Regions from separate parts of the Desulfosporosinus sp. BICA1-9 genome, predicted to be linked through region 3. Evidence: riboswitches for the same ligand, from Rfam matches in the RefSeq annotation. Region 3 holds a riboswitch; each other region holds the start of a gene.
What was found. A riboswitch is a leader RNA that binds a small molecule or an ion and turns the genes downstream of it on or off. The one in region 3 is predicted to bind cyclic di-GMP.
Positions count from the first base shown of each region.

Region 1: it holds a riboswitch for cyclic di-GMP, as region 3 does, so the genes downstream of both, JL57_RS06330 (methyl-accepting chemotaxis protein) here and JL57_RS05475 (HD domain-containing phosphohydrolase) in region 3, are expected to answer to the same signal.
Region 2: it holds a riboswitch for cyclic di-GMP, as region 3 does, so the genes downstream of both, JL57_RS22750 (sigma factor-like helix-turn-helix DNA-binding protein) here and JL57_RS05475 (HD domain-containing phosphohydrolase) in region 3, are expected to answer to the same signal.

Region 1 covers NZ_JUEE01000046.1:89,742-94,492, reverse strand. Annotated here, with positions in the region: gene JL57_RS06345 (PhoH family protein) at 1-181, opposite strand, end outside; tRNA gene JL57_RS06340 (tRNA-Phe) at 475-550, opposite strand; tRNA gene JL57_RS06335 (tRNA-Glu) at 703-778, opposite strand; gene JL57_RS06330 (methyl-accepting chemotaxis protein) at 1,062-2,831, opposite strand; cyclic di-GMP riboswitch class I at 2,977-3,061, opposite strand; tRNA gene JL57_RS06325 (tRNA-Lys) at 3,308-3,384, opposite strand; gene JL57_RS06320 (adenylosuccinate synthase) at 3,462-4,745, opposite strand.
Region 2 covers NZ_JUEE01000180.1:6,383-11,133, reverse strand. Annotated here, with positions in the region: partial or broken gene JL57_RS22765 (group II intron maturase-specific domain-containing protein) at 1-354, shown strand, start outside; partial or broken gene JL57_RS22760 (group II intron reverse transcriptase/maturase) at 436-1,293, shown strand; gene JL57_RS22750 (sigma factor-like helix-turn-helix DNA-binding protein) at 1,757-2,344, opposite strand; cyclic di-GMP riboswitch class I at 2,719-2,806, opposite strand; gene JL57_RS22745 (cupin domain-containing protein) at 2,994-3,368, opposite strand; gene JL57_RS22740 (cyclase family protein) at 3,436-4,389, opposite strand; gene JL57_RS22735 (hypothetical protein) at 4,528-4,751, opposite strand, start outside.
Region 3 covers NZ_JUEE01000044.1:3,173-7,923, reverse strand. Annotated here, with positions in the region: gene JL57_RS05480 (HD-GYP domain-containing protein) at 1-595, opposite strand, end outside; gene JL57_RS05475 (HD domain-containing phosphohydrolase) at 622-2,055, opposite strand; cyclic di-GMP riboswitch class I at 2,128-2,213, opposite strand; partial or broken gene JL57_RS33565 (23S rRNA (uracil(1939)-C(5))-methyltransferase RlmD) at 2,681-2,902, opposite strand; partial or broken gene JL57_RS05470 (hypothetical protein) at 2,906-3,175, opposite strand; gene JL57_RS05455 (hypothetical protein) at 3,657-3,899, opposite strand; partial or broken gene JL57_RS36240 (Fic family protein) at 3,934-4,134, opposite strand; gene JL57_RS05450 (hypothetical protein) at 4,261-4,751, opposite strand, start outside.

The DNA of each region.
Region 1 (4,751 bases), on a different contig from region 3:
AAGATTCTTGAACTGGATTAAAAATATAAGTTAAAGGTTTCTTAATGATTTTTGCGCAAGCGACTGCGAGAGTAGTTTTTCCTGTACCTGCTTTGGCATTTACCATTACTAACTGATTATCAAAAATAGCATTGACGTACTCACGTTGTTCAACGGTTAACCTTGGCTCAAAACCAAACAATAAGTTATTCTCTGGTAGTGGCATAGTACTCACCTAATCCTTGTCGTGTTTATTACTGCTCTAGGCAGAATCAATAAATGATCAATAATCTCACGCTCTTATTATTTCTCTTAAATAGATTTACATTCTACAGTTTAAGCCATTCGGCTACAACAAAAAAAGTCCTGATTTTTCCCTGAAGGAAATCAACAGAACCGATTATATATTTAATTTTTAATAGGTAATATCTAAGGAAATGCGATGTCTAGGTGCTTACTCTTATTATTTAAACTGATTTATTAAATAATAAGTAGTGGTGCCTCAGGACGGAATCGAACCGCCGACACGAGGATTTTCAGTCCTCTGCTCTACCGACTGAGCTACCGAGGCATAATCGATGTTAGATTTTCGAAATTCGATATTCTATCGGGTGTATAACCATCCACGACTTCCATATACGAACTAAGATTAGCAACTTTAATTAATGAGTGCTGGTTGAAATACTTGTCGAACCTCGTGCTTCGAACTTCGTATATCGAGTATGGTGACCCGTACGGGATTCGAACCCGTGTAACCGCCGTGAAAGGGCGGTGTCTTAGACCGCTTGACCAACGGGCCGCTTCAGTGGTCAGTCATCAGATAAATGACACTCACAAATATGAATTCTACACTATCTTTCTAGACATGTCAATACCTTTTAATCTATCTTTGTAAACCTAGTTTTATTTATTATTGCTGCAGGATATTAATTTTCACCGAAGTCGCCTCACCCGAAAGCAATACATGCAACGAAGGAGGCCTCTATCCTTTAAATGAGAAATCCAGATGATCAAAGGTCTTAATGGACATTGGCGTTAGGGGATAGGAACATTAAGATCAACGCCTATCCCTGATAGATTTGTTAGAAATTAAATTTCTTTACTGTTTCTTGCAATTCATTGGCCATCGTTGCTAAAACGTTACTCGAAGAGGCTATTTCCTCAACAGATGCCGATTGTTCCTCTGTCGCGGCAGACACAGTCTGAGTTTGGGTCGTGATTTCTCGACTTGTCTCATAAATATCCGCAATCGATGAAACTATTCTTTCACTCCCCACAGCCATTTGCTGAATTTCCTCAGAAATTTCTTCAATCTGTGAAGAAACCTGGTTAATTAAGCCCGATATTTCATTAAATGCTTGTCCTGCCGTTCCAGCGACCTCTGTCCCTAGCTTAACTTGATGTGTTCCCTCGTTCATCGCTAGCACTGCTTTCTGAGTGTCTTGTTGAATGCTATTAATCAGCAATGCTATCTGTTTCGATGCTTCCTGTGATTGTTCGGCCAATTTTCGGACCTCATCCGCAACAACAGCAAAACCTCTCCCTTGCTCACCGGCTCGCGCCGCTTCGATGGCAGCGTTTAAGGCCAGAAGGTTTGTCTGGGATGCTATACCTGATATGGTATCTACGATCTGCCCGATTTCTTTAGAACGCTCTCCTAAATTCATGACCACATCAGCAGATCCTGTCACTGTCCTTTCGATATTAAGCATTTGTTGCATCGTTTTATCGATTGCCTGACTACCCTCTGCCGCCGAAAGGGCCGTTTTTTCCGAGGACCTAACTACAATTTTGGCGTTTTCCAGCATCTGCTGAATCCCCGCTGACATCTGCTCAACAATTGCCGATGTATCATTAACAGCATTTAGTTGTTTTTCTGCACCAACGGAAACTTCCATGATAGCTATCGCTACTTGTTGTGACGCTTGGGCGGATTGTTCTGCCCCTGCGCTCAATTGTTGAGATGATGCTGCAACTTGCGCTGAGGACGATGACACTTGTTGAACAAGGTTAATTAAATTGTCGGTCATGGTCCGGAAAGCCCTACCAAGATTCCCTATTTCATCTTTAGAATTATTTTCGAATTGTCCTATTCTCAAATTACCTTTGGCAATTTCATCAGCATTTGTTGCCATTTGGGCAATTTGTTTCGAGATTTTATTACTTAGTATTGTTCCTGTCACAAGAGAAACTCCCAGGGCCAGTAAAATAGAGACAATCGTATAAATAATGCTTTGTTTAGTCTTATTTTCATGCTCCATTTGCTTTGCTAAAACCAGTGTATCAATATCATCAACCCAGTTTCCCGTTCCAATCACCCAATTATAGGGCTCAAATAATAAGGTATAACTTCTTTTAGGTAATGCTTCCGTTTGATTTGGCTTTGCAAATCTATAATCCGTATAGCCTCCGCCTGCTTGTTTACCGTTCGCAATAAACGCCTGAACAAAAAGTATACCCTCACTATCCTTGGCCTCATAACGTGATTTCCCTTCAGAAGCTTCTCGCCCTAGCAGAACTACGTTTGTTCCATCGGTCGTATCTATCCAAAAATAGTTTTCTTGGTCGTAACGTAAATTTCTTACAAGATCCGCTGCCGTCTTCTTTGCCTCTTCTGGAGTGTATTCCCCTTTTTTCTGCCTATCATAGATATCTTGAACTAAACTATAAGCAGTTTGGACCTCCAGTTTAACGGTCCGGTCAAACTGTTCATATAACGTATCGCGATATTGTGTAATGTTTGCTTTTTCTGCAACTATCACATTATAGATGTTATAACCACCCAGAATAGAACCCATAATTAAACTCGTCGTTACTAGTAATAAAATAATACGATATTTGATTTTAGTCATCCTTTATCTCCCTTTCTCATACTCTGATTTATGGCCCCAATACATATATAGGTTTTCCAATTGCCCCTTTGACCTCCCGGAAATTAACTACCTGATCGGTTAAAAAACAAAATCGCTCCCCAAAATAGAAAGCGAAATGTTCTAAATTGGTGGCTCGGCTATCATCACCCTAACGTGGAAGACCCGAAGCTTTGCGTCCTCGGTTTTCACCGAGTTTGCCTTTGTCAATTATTATTAGCTTGCAAAAAAGACTTTATTTTTTGAATCATATTGACTATAACATACGTAGAATTAATTTTAAATACATTTTCTTTTCTATTACAACAAATTATTTATTATTCCCCTAAAATATGTTTACAATACCAAAGAAATAAACAGCAAAAAACAGCAACTTAACAATAGTGCCAAATCACTGTCTTCTGCCGTTTATATCTTATGTTTGACAAGTACTACGCCTACAAACACTTTTTTGAAAATGGTGGGCCATCCGCGACTCGAACGCGGGACACCCTGATTAAAAGTCAGGTGCTCTAGCCGACTGAGCTAATGGCCCGAAAGATGTTTTGTACCACGAATTTAGATATTACACTAATCCATCACAAGTGTCAATACTTTTAAAGATTTGTTGTATTAAAAGATTTCTCCGCGCACAATGGTTTGTTCGCGTCCTGGACCTATGGCAACCAACGTAGCCGGAATACCTGAAAGCTCTTCAATTCGAAGAATATAATTTCGGGCTGCTTCAGGAAGGTCTCCAAACTGACGTACATGAGTCACATCTTCTTGCCAACCAGGCATTTCTTCATAAACTGGTTGACATTGCTTAAATATCTTTTGACTTTGGGGAAATTCACGGATGATTTCTCCATTGACGCTATATCCAACGCAGATTTTCAAGGTGTCAAATCCCGTAAGGACATCAAGCTTCGTAATGGCAAAGTCGGAAATTCCACTCACTCGAACAGCATACCGGGCAATGACCGCATCAAACCAACCACAACGACGCGCTCGTCCAGTCGTGGTTCCAAACTCATGTCCATTCTTCTGAATTTCTTCTCCGACCTCGTCCAAAAGTTCTGTTGGGAAAGGACCTTCTCCGACGCGAGTTGTATAGGCCTTGATTACCCCGATTACGCGATTAATACGAGTTGGGCCAATACCTGCACCAATACAAGCCCCTCCAGCTATTGGATGGGAAGATGTCACATAGGGGTAAGTCCCATGGTCAATATCTAGTAAGGTGCCTTGTGCACCCTCAAAGAGCACCTTCTCCCCCGCTTGAATGCTTTGGTCGATTACCAGAGAACTGTCCGTGACCATCGAACGAAGTTGTTCTGCATAGCCAAGGTAAGTTTCATAAATATCCTCAAACTTCAGCGCTTCCTTACCATAGACTTTGACAAACAAATTATTTTTTTCGGTTAAATTTCGTTTGAGTTTGTCAGCAAACTCTTCTTTATCCATCAGATCAATCACACGGATTCCGATCCGTGAAGCTTTATCCATATAGGCCGGACCGATTCCACGCTTCGTTGTGCCAATTTTGTGCTCAGCGCGTACTTCTTCTTCCAAACCATCAAGTACCCTGTGATAGGGCATGATAATATGGGCGTTGCTACTAATAAGGAGCTTACCGATCTTAATGCCTCGTATGGCAAGATAACTGAGTTCTTCTAACAAAACCTGCGGATCAATCACCACACCATTGCCAATGACACAAGTTTTATCCTCGTAAAGGATTCCCGAAGGAATTAGGTGAAGTTTGAACTCTTCTCCGTTCGCCACAACCGTGTGTCCAGCATTATTTCCCCCTTGGTACCTTACAACGACATTGGCTTTTTCGGCTAGAAAATCTGTTATTTTACCTTTACCTTCATCTCCCCATTGAGAACCAATTAACACAACCGCTGCCATATATTT
Region 2 (4,751 bases), on a different contig from region 3:
AAGTACTTCATCAACTTCAGCCCAGCTGTGAGTAACAAAGCAGCCACGTACATGCGGCAAACCATTCGACAGTGGAGGATACATCTGAAACCAGGCTTAAAGTTAGAGGATATCGCTCGTGAGGTAAATCCAGTTCTACAAGGATGGATTAACTATTACGGACGCTTTTACAAATCCCAAATGTACCCAGTACTGCGGCACATGAACAATGCTTTGGTTCAATGGGCTAGGAGAAAATACAAAAAGCTGGAAATCCATAAGACAAGGGCGGAAAACTTTTTGGGAAACATAGCCAAGCGAGAACCCAAACTTTTCGTCCATTGGAAGATGGGAATCAAGCCAACGGCTGGATGATGGGAGCCGTGATGAGCTGAGAGGTTCAAGTCCGGTTCTGAGAGGGCCTGGGCGGTGTGATTCCCCCGGGCTACTCACCTTCTGATTGGCTTGATTGCTCCTAAAGCCTATGCAGTCGACTTGAAACAGAAAATCAAGGAATTCCTGAAAAACGAACTCTGCCTGAGGTTAAGTGACGAGAAAACCAAAATCACACATGCCGCAGATGATGACGTGCCCTTTCTCGGATATATCATCCGCAAGGGCTCTGTCAAACACAGTAAGTTTCAAAGCGACCCTTTTGATCCAACCCTCCGTATCTACATGAATACGGAGGGCATCCTGAAAAAGCTACGTGAAAACGGTATGTGTAAAGGCAACGGTTATCCCATTGGTATCACTCGCCTCCTTAGAGAATCTCCGGAAGAAATCATCAAGTATGGCAACCAGGTACTCCGTGGACTCCTGACTCAGCAACGCGGCTGTGCAAACTTCTACCTGGGCTCCCGCATCCAATACATCGTGCAGTTCTCAATCGCTAAAACTCTGGCGCGCAAATTTGACATCAGCTTAAAGAAAGTGTTCGCCCGGTACGGCAAAGCTCTCTTGGTCAATTACACAAATGCCAAAGGTAAAGCCTGCTCTGTCAGTCTGGCACTGTACAAATCTTTGGCGAGAAAAAACGACTTCTTCGCTAAAATCAAGTCGGCAGTTAATTCATTTGACTTACCAAAGTTTAACTTGATGGACCAGCTTTCCCGTGTATGCTACATCTGCGGCAATCCGCATTCAAATGTCAACATGTATCACCGGAAAACGAAGAAGAAGCTCGACAAGCCCTACGCACCGATTGTCACTGTCATGCTGGACATCAACCGGCGTCAGATACCCCTTTGCGGACACTGCTTTGCTAATGTCGAAGCTGGCAGGTTCCAGCTTAATCAGCTGAAACGACGATAACCCATTTGGAATATGGAGAGCCGTGTGCGGTCAAAGCCGCCTGCACGGTTCGGGAAGGGGCGGGTTACTTTGCTAATCCGCCTATTTCATTATTTTGAATTTAATCTCAGAAGGATACGGCAGGACGGAAAAAGTCCATCCTGCCGCATAGTTTCTAAGATCAAAAAATGATCTGCTTGTTCTTCATTACGAATTGCCGCTTCTATTCGACACTACTTCCCGAAGCGAAAAAGCCTTGCGGCTCTCAGGGCGGCAGCATAAACGGTTTGCCGGTTAAGCAAACACCATAGGAATTTCACCTCTCCCAGGATCTCTGCGAGCCGCCCCCATTGCTTGAGTCTCTGGCTGGACTGAAGTAGCATTATCACTGTCCATTTCATTGCGAAACAGTCCACCACAGACTGTTTTATGACCGGGTGTTTCCGCTCGTCACCTTCGATGCCATCGGTTCGACGGATGAAATTCATCCGCAGGCAGTCTTGGCGCGCCCGTCAACGTCGCTGCCGCTTTTCACACGGCTGGACAGCTCATGTATTTGTGCTGCCGGATATGAAATTTTCAAAGAACAATAGGGGAATAAAAAAAATCCCCTCACTTCTTTAGGAAAAAAAGTGAGGGGTTGGACGGAAAATTTTTTTATTTCTAAAAGTTTTTTTAGCTTGCCAAGAGCCCTGACCTTTCGGTCATGTAACGTCATGCGCGGAATACCAGTTTCCGCAGCCAATTGATGCTCGCTTTTTTCGAGGTAAAACAGCGCTATAATCAGCTGGCGTTCAGCTTCATCTAGCTGCAGCAGACATTGTTCAAGCCTTGTAACCATATCGCGCTGAACAATTTCATCCTCCATGGAATCCTCTGCAGTAGAAATTATGTACCCCACGGAGATGCCTTTCTCATTGCAGCCTTCAAGCGAGATATTGTTATACTCCGCCAGCTTGTCCAGGTACTTCTCCCTGTCCCGGCAGTGGTAATAGGCTTTGTAGACCTCCTTGGCCACTGTGACGCGCGTCCCTCTAACCAATAGGGTATATTTTTTATCATGGTTGTCCATGAAGCTTGTCCTCCATTTCATGATTTTTAAAATCTGGAAATGAAGAACAAGCGGAGGGGAGCGGCATAAAATGGAGCGGCCGGTTTTATATAAAAAAACGCCCATTTGGAAACATGCCAAATGAGCGTTAAGGATGCTGTGTATTTTATTTTTTCGCGCGTTTAGCTCTGCCCGGCAGTTCAGAATCGGGCTTACCGCAAATAGTTTATCGTATGCCATGATGCAAAGAGCATAGATATCCGCGTCATCACGCCAGGCCACTATTCGGTAGCGACTGATAATTTTTTATTACATACTGAGAAAGCATAAAAATAGCCTCCAAACTCGTAAGCTCGGAGGGCTTCGACAGGTATTTAGGCATAGAAAGAGACCCGCTTGGCAGCCAGGCTGTCATAATGCATTTGCATAGTAGACCCTATGACTTTGCGTCCTTACCTTTCGGTAAGTTTGCCTAATATTTCATTTTTTCATAAACACATCATTCTAGATTAATGTGTAATTGAAACGATTATTATGCTGTTATAAGATAATTCATTATCAGCCATTGCAGTATCGGCTTTGTGCATGTAATTTGCGACCCTTATAATTCAAGTCATCTAGATAGATCAACTCTGTCTTAACTTTATATTTTAGAATGCTGATATATTGTTCAGTCACCGGTCGGCGTAACCGAATCTGCTTCCACCATTAAAACAGCTGTAGGTTCTTTTACATAAGGCCGATGCAAAATGCCTTTAGGAATTGTAATACCCTCATGTGTTTGCAGTGTAAGGGTTTTATCTTCAAGTTCAATATGCAATTGACCTTTCACAACAAAGAAAAACTCATCCTCATTATCATGTTTGTGCCAGTGGAATTCACCTTCGTTAAAAACGCCTAGCCTCACTAAACTATCATTCACCTTGCTTAAGGTTTGATTGAACCACTTTTCTTTACATGCATCAATAAGCTCAGGCACTTTTATAAGATCAAGAAAATCGAATTTTGCACCCATATTGATCGCATATTTGTTTTGTTCACTCATAATATCCTCCTTAAATTTTTATTTTTATAGAAGTTTAACTTCCGCATGCCGGTTTATAATCTGCTTTTCATTTAATCACCACGGGGTTTACGGGACTTGCCGTCGCCCAGTGAATCATTAAAGGTGACGCCACATAAAGTCCGTTATACTTACCGTCTTTCTCACAATCTTCAGCCCATTGTTCCAACCAATGTGCCTCTATGAAAACAATGCCAAGATTTCTGCTGAGAGCCGCGTGCATTGCATTATAAATCCCAGTCTCCGGGCAGGGGATCATTTCGTTGCCTAATGTATCTGTTCCAAATACGGAAATTTCCATTTCATAGAACCATCTGATAAGGTTTTCATCATAATTTATACCCGGCTCGGCAAAGTCCTTATAGAAGCTTTCCGGACCTTCATTGAAGAATAGATTGAATATCCCCGTTCTGATCAAGACTATATCGTACTTTTTTATTTCTAGCTTCTGGTAGTCTGCTGTTTCAATCAAATCTTCCAGTGTGATCCTCGTATGCATTTTCAGGTAAGGTACTTTTTTATATCTTGCTATATCCAATAGAACTACGTGCCCGACAATTCCTCTCTCTGCAATGGGCCGGATACTGGCTTTTTTGATCCCTCCAATCGAATTGGCCGCTGCATTGTAGCCGTTCCAGGCTTTATCAGCAAGCCAGGTATGCGCCAGAGCGTCGCAATGAGTTGTTCCATGGCAGTTTACAGTGATAATATCATCTGCATATTCAACACCACCCTTCCCGGCTATGACGGCACCGCTAAGATAATGACTTTTATCACGGCACATCCTATGCAATTCCTTCTCTCTGCCCGGCCAGTTCGGCGCTTTACCAGGGGAATTCAGCGCCATCATCAAAGTGAATGTTCTTCCGGATTCCACTGCTTTGACACCTCTTAAAATCTCACTGTCACTAAGAAAATTCAAGCCTCCTACCTCATCGTTGTCTCCCCATCTCCCCCAATTGTCAGGAAGTCCTTCGAAAAAATCCGCCGTCGCTTTAGACATTCCACACCTCCTTTGGTTGTATGCCGACCATGTTTTTTCAAGATACAATTTGCATTTATCAAATCAACGCTTCCAACTCCCGAATCTATTAACCTCCGGTCGAAACTGATAAGATAGAGGACAAACTGCATTATTTCTCTAGGACTTATTGCTCATAATCCCTTGGAGATAGCTCAAAACACATATCAAGTTTTTCCGGAAAGAAGCTGCATTCATGAATTGATGTGTGAATAATGCACTTCCGATTGTGAAACCCCAAGGCTGGATCTGATTTACAAAATTCAATCTGTCAAAACTGTTGATGCTGCCTGCGATCACCAAAGGGATTTTTACTGAGCGGGAGAATTGTGTAATTAGTTCTG
Region 3 (4,751 bases):
AGATATTGAACCCGATAGTCGTATGTTGTTTGAATAACTCTTCTTCATCATCAGTTAACGGCGTAGCCTTAATAAGAATATTTTCCGGGACAGCAATTTTTCCAACATCATGAAATAGCGCGCCAGCTCCAATTATTCTTAATTTATCCTTGTCAAAGCCCATTGTTATGGCGGTAATAAGGGAGAGAATGGCAACATTAACGCTATGCCCAAAGGTGTAATCATTCATCGCACGAATATCAACCAAGTTCACCATCATGTCACGGTTGTTCAGCAACTCATTGATGATATCATTAACCGCCTCATTAATGCTGGCCAGATTAAGAGTAGGATTCAGCCTAATGTTTTCCATAGCTTTTTTAGTAACTTTAATTGCTTCTAACCTGGTCTTTTCGGAAACCACGTCATCGACTTGTAAATCGCCCACGGACTCGTCAACTATATACAGAGCGACTAGCCCTAACTCTTTAAGCCTGTCAATGTATCTTGAAGTTAATATAACCCCGGCGGCCAACAGTGTTTCCCCACTGGCCCCGTAAATGGCTCTGCCTACTTGCATTCCGGGTTCAACCTTTTCAATCGACACAGCCCGCATACCATCACCCTCCGTAGTAATAGAATTCACTCAGGCAACCACTCGAACGCTTCTTTGCCACAGAGATCAGGAACGCCTAAAATCGCAAAAAGCTCAAAGATATATTTGGGTATATTCTTATATCGGACAAACATATTTTGTTCCTTTGATTTCTTAACTATTTCAATAATCCCACCTATCCCGGTTGAATCAACAAAAGTAATACCGCCAAGATTTATCTCAAGGCAATTTATTCCCTCAAAAGAATTCAGACTGGACTTGAAAGCCTCAACTGCGGAAATGTCCAAGACCCCGGATAAATTTAAAATACCTTTATCATCGGCAATATCGGCTTCAATCTTTAAGAACCCTCCATTAATGATTTTGCTGATTTTCTGACTTGCCATTTTCTTAGACATTTGAGAACCATCAAAATCAATGGCCTTAATCGATAGGGCAAGATCATCACGCAAATCTACAATTTTCTTTTCTTCGATCTGATTACCTTGCTGCTTATAAATAAGTACAGTTGGACGTGTGGGCAGTCCGGGTGAAACTGCGATAACTATTCCCATTTCTCCGATGTTTAAGGTTACAGTGGAGTTTTCCGGATAGATATCTAAACAATTCCTGAATGCATGAACAACGTCCGGGGAAAAATTCTTATTTATGCTCAAAAAAATCATTTCTAAGGCGTGATAAGGGGGTAAAGCCCGCCTGTAAGGACGGTCTTCCGTCAGGGCGTCAAAAACATCCGCCAGTGCTACAATCTGGGCGTTTCGGTGAATGTCCTCTCCCTTTAACCCATCTGGATATCCTTGCCCATCCCACCGTTCGTGGTGTTGACGTACCACTTTGACTACTTCCCCAGGTAATTTACTCCAGCGTAACATTTGTTCACCACAAATTGGATGTTGTTTAATTAAGTCAAATTCATACAATGTTAAACCTGATGGTTTATTTAGTATTTCGCTGGGAACGCTTAACTTGCCCCAATCGTGAAGAAGAGCTCCTAGAGCCAAATTGTGAAGCACTTCTTGGGCATAACCCATATGCATCCCAATTACGACCGCCAATAAGGCCACGTTAATGGAATGAATATAAGTAAGCTTATCGTACGTCTCTAGTGTGCTGAAGTTAACAAAAGAGAATGATCCATTTTCCATGTCGATAAGAACCCGGTTTAAAATAACTTTCCCCTTAGATAAATAGTCCACATGAATTAAATTAATTTCGTCATAGAGGTGGTTTAATAAATTCAATGATTTATGATGATCCTTCGATAGAGACATACAAGGCCTATTCGTCCAATTAGAAGTAACACTATAGGCTTCTTGTTTACGGATAGCCTGCAGAATTTCTGGTGAAATAAGTTTGCCCTTTTCTAATAGCAACCTACCATTAGCGTCAAATAAATCCTGTTCTGAAGCTTGTCCTACCGATGTTGATGGAGCTTGTAAAGGTCTAATTCGGAAGTTCATACAACCACCCCCTTATAAAAAGCAAATCGTCACTACCCAGCAGGCAGTGACGAGATTCCCAAAATGCCTGTGTTCGGTAGTCCGGCGATCATCACCCTAAACGTGGAAGACCCGTAACTTTGCGTCCCTAACTTTCGTTAGGTTTGCCTTTTCGCGACTTGGTCGGGATGGAATTTTCATGAATTATAATTAAAGATTACCATAAGATCTTTTAAATTTCAATAAACTTTGACAAATTCCCCTATTGAATTTGATTTGATTGTTAAGCATTTCAACTGAAACGGCCATTAGTTAGGACTGGGACCACAACCGGGTGATGAATTAAACCTTGTGCGTGGTGTTGGCGGTGTCGAATCGTTTACGAAAAGCATGTGGAAAGGTTGTCTTAGATACTGCTACTTAATATTGTACTTGAGCATCACAAATTCTTATTACCATAAAATTGGTACTGCTGTGGGTCAAGCATAGATAATTAAGTGGAGGTCTTGGAAGTGGATAAAAGGGATATTAAATGCTTTCACCTCCGTAAAATACAAAACGCCGTCACATTTTTGAGACGGCTTCAAATAGTTTTGCTTTATACTAGTAAAACGGCCTAAGTATCATGTCTATAAACATCAAATCCTTACCTATCGTTATTATCCACCGGCTGCACCTCAGCCACCCGATATCCCCCGCTCTGCAGTATCCCCAGATCCCGTGCCAAAGTCCCCGAATCACAGGAGACATAGATGATCTGATCCGGCACCAATTCCAGCAATCGCTCCAGCACTCTTTTGTGTGCCCCGGCCCGGGGCGGATCGAGGACGACGATATCCGGACGGTCTGTGATTTGCCGGAAGGTGTCTCATTAAATTACATCAAAAAGACTCATCTGATCACTTTCCGGAATTCCTTTAAAGCAGCCAAATTTCCGAAGTGAATCGATGGTAGCATTCCCGATTTTAGCCCGTTTCTTGACATCCTCTACGGAATTGAAGGGTTTTTCTTGGGCAGCGTTGTATAAACCTTCGGCTGCCACTGTTCCCATGCCGGATATGCTGTTGATGGGCGGTCTTAAGCCCTCCTCCTCGAGGAGAAATTTTGTGGCATGGGACCTGTATAAATCAATGGGCAGGAATGCCTGATGTTTTAGATTATGCAACAAATTTACGAACTTGGCTGGAGCAAATTCCATCCGTTCCTTTAAGCAAACCGCTTAAGCCATACGTTGACTACCTTTATGAGAAGGCATTTCAAGCAAATTGTGTGGAGGCTGATTAAAATGTCGAAACTATATATATACTCAACTGGTCGTATTCAGTCTGAAACTGATATCCTCGAACTTGGGTCGACGATCGAACTGAAATCCGTTTATAAAAGAATAAAGGCTTCTATTCCAAGGGCAAGTGTCGGAGTATATGGTGCTAAAGATTTTGATACTCTACAAAGAACTCATAGAAACCTTGGGCGTTGCAAAATAACAAAGTCAGTTGATGAATTCATGGCACAACTATACGTAAGATGACGGGATAACAACCCGTCTTTTTTTTCGCCCTCCCTATTGAACCCATTATTATAGTCTTTAGGGATATCACATGGGGTGGACAAATCTTTGACCATCACTCCGTTGAAATCTCTTTCCGTTCCTTTTTCTGTCGTGCCTTATCCAGGCGTTCTTGATACATTTCTCGAATCCAAGTACTCACAGGTGCCTTCCATTGTTGGCTTGGGCTGGGGATATTTTTGATCAGACTTCTTGGATTTAATCCCATCTCTCTGGCCATTTTCAGGGTTTCGTCGTTCAGTCTGCATTTCTTTTTTGCTTCAACCCATTCTGCATCCTTTTTTATATTACTAGCCATGTTGCGTTCCTTTCTTCACACAATTTAAATTAGATTAACATCCATTATTTCGTTTTACAGCCCGATACTGCTGTTTGCTGCTGTTTGGCTTGTCAGGAACAGTCATCTCAATCAAGCCAAGTTCCAACGCGGGGCGCAAATAATTGTTGCTGAACGTTGGATGGTGCTTAAGTCCAAGCCACTCCAAAAACTCTTTTGCGAACAGCGTTTCGCTGCCTATGGCGGGCATCAGGCGCTCGACTTGATCGGCAACTTAATCGGTAACTTGCTCGCGAACTTGTTCGGTTTGCATAAGATCATTTAAAGCATCTCGGATCACGCGGAGCATGAATTCAACAAAAGGAGTAGAATCTATATGACATTAAGTAGTTCCAATCACTTGGTCAATCATCTTCAAAAGATAATCAGGGAAATCATCCGTATCATGTTCAACGGATATAAGTCGCTTTTTCATTCTTTTTCCGACGTCGACAGCCTTTTCTTTATTACCATACTTGCAAAGTAACTCCAGTTCATCTATCCTTTCAAACAAGGCTTCTCCACAAGCACTTGCATGTTTGTAACTTAAAAAATCGCCCTTCAAAAACCAACTCAAAGACCTTTCAAAATGCTCAATAATAACATCCGGATTGATACTTACCCTTCTAAGTACCGTATCTTTTCCATGGACTTCTTCGGACAGATCCCTCATCTGAAAATCCATATTAAAACCCTCAAAAGCTGTGAGCGCCCGTCCAAAATCATGTAAAGGAATATCCTTTCCATCTATAACCAGATAAACTTGATTTTCTTCTTCAGCATGTTGAATCCGGCATGTTCCAACGCTATTAAGACTATATCCCTTGTCGATTT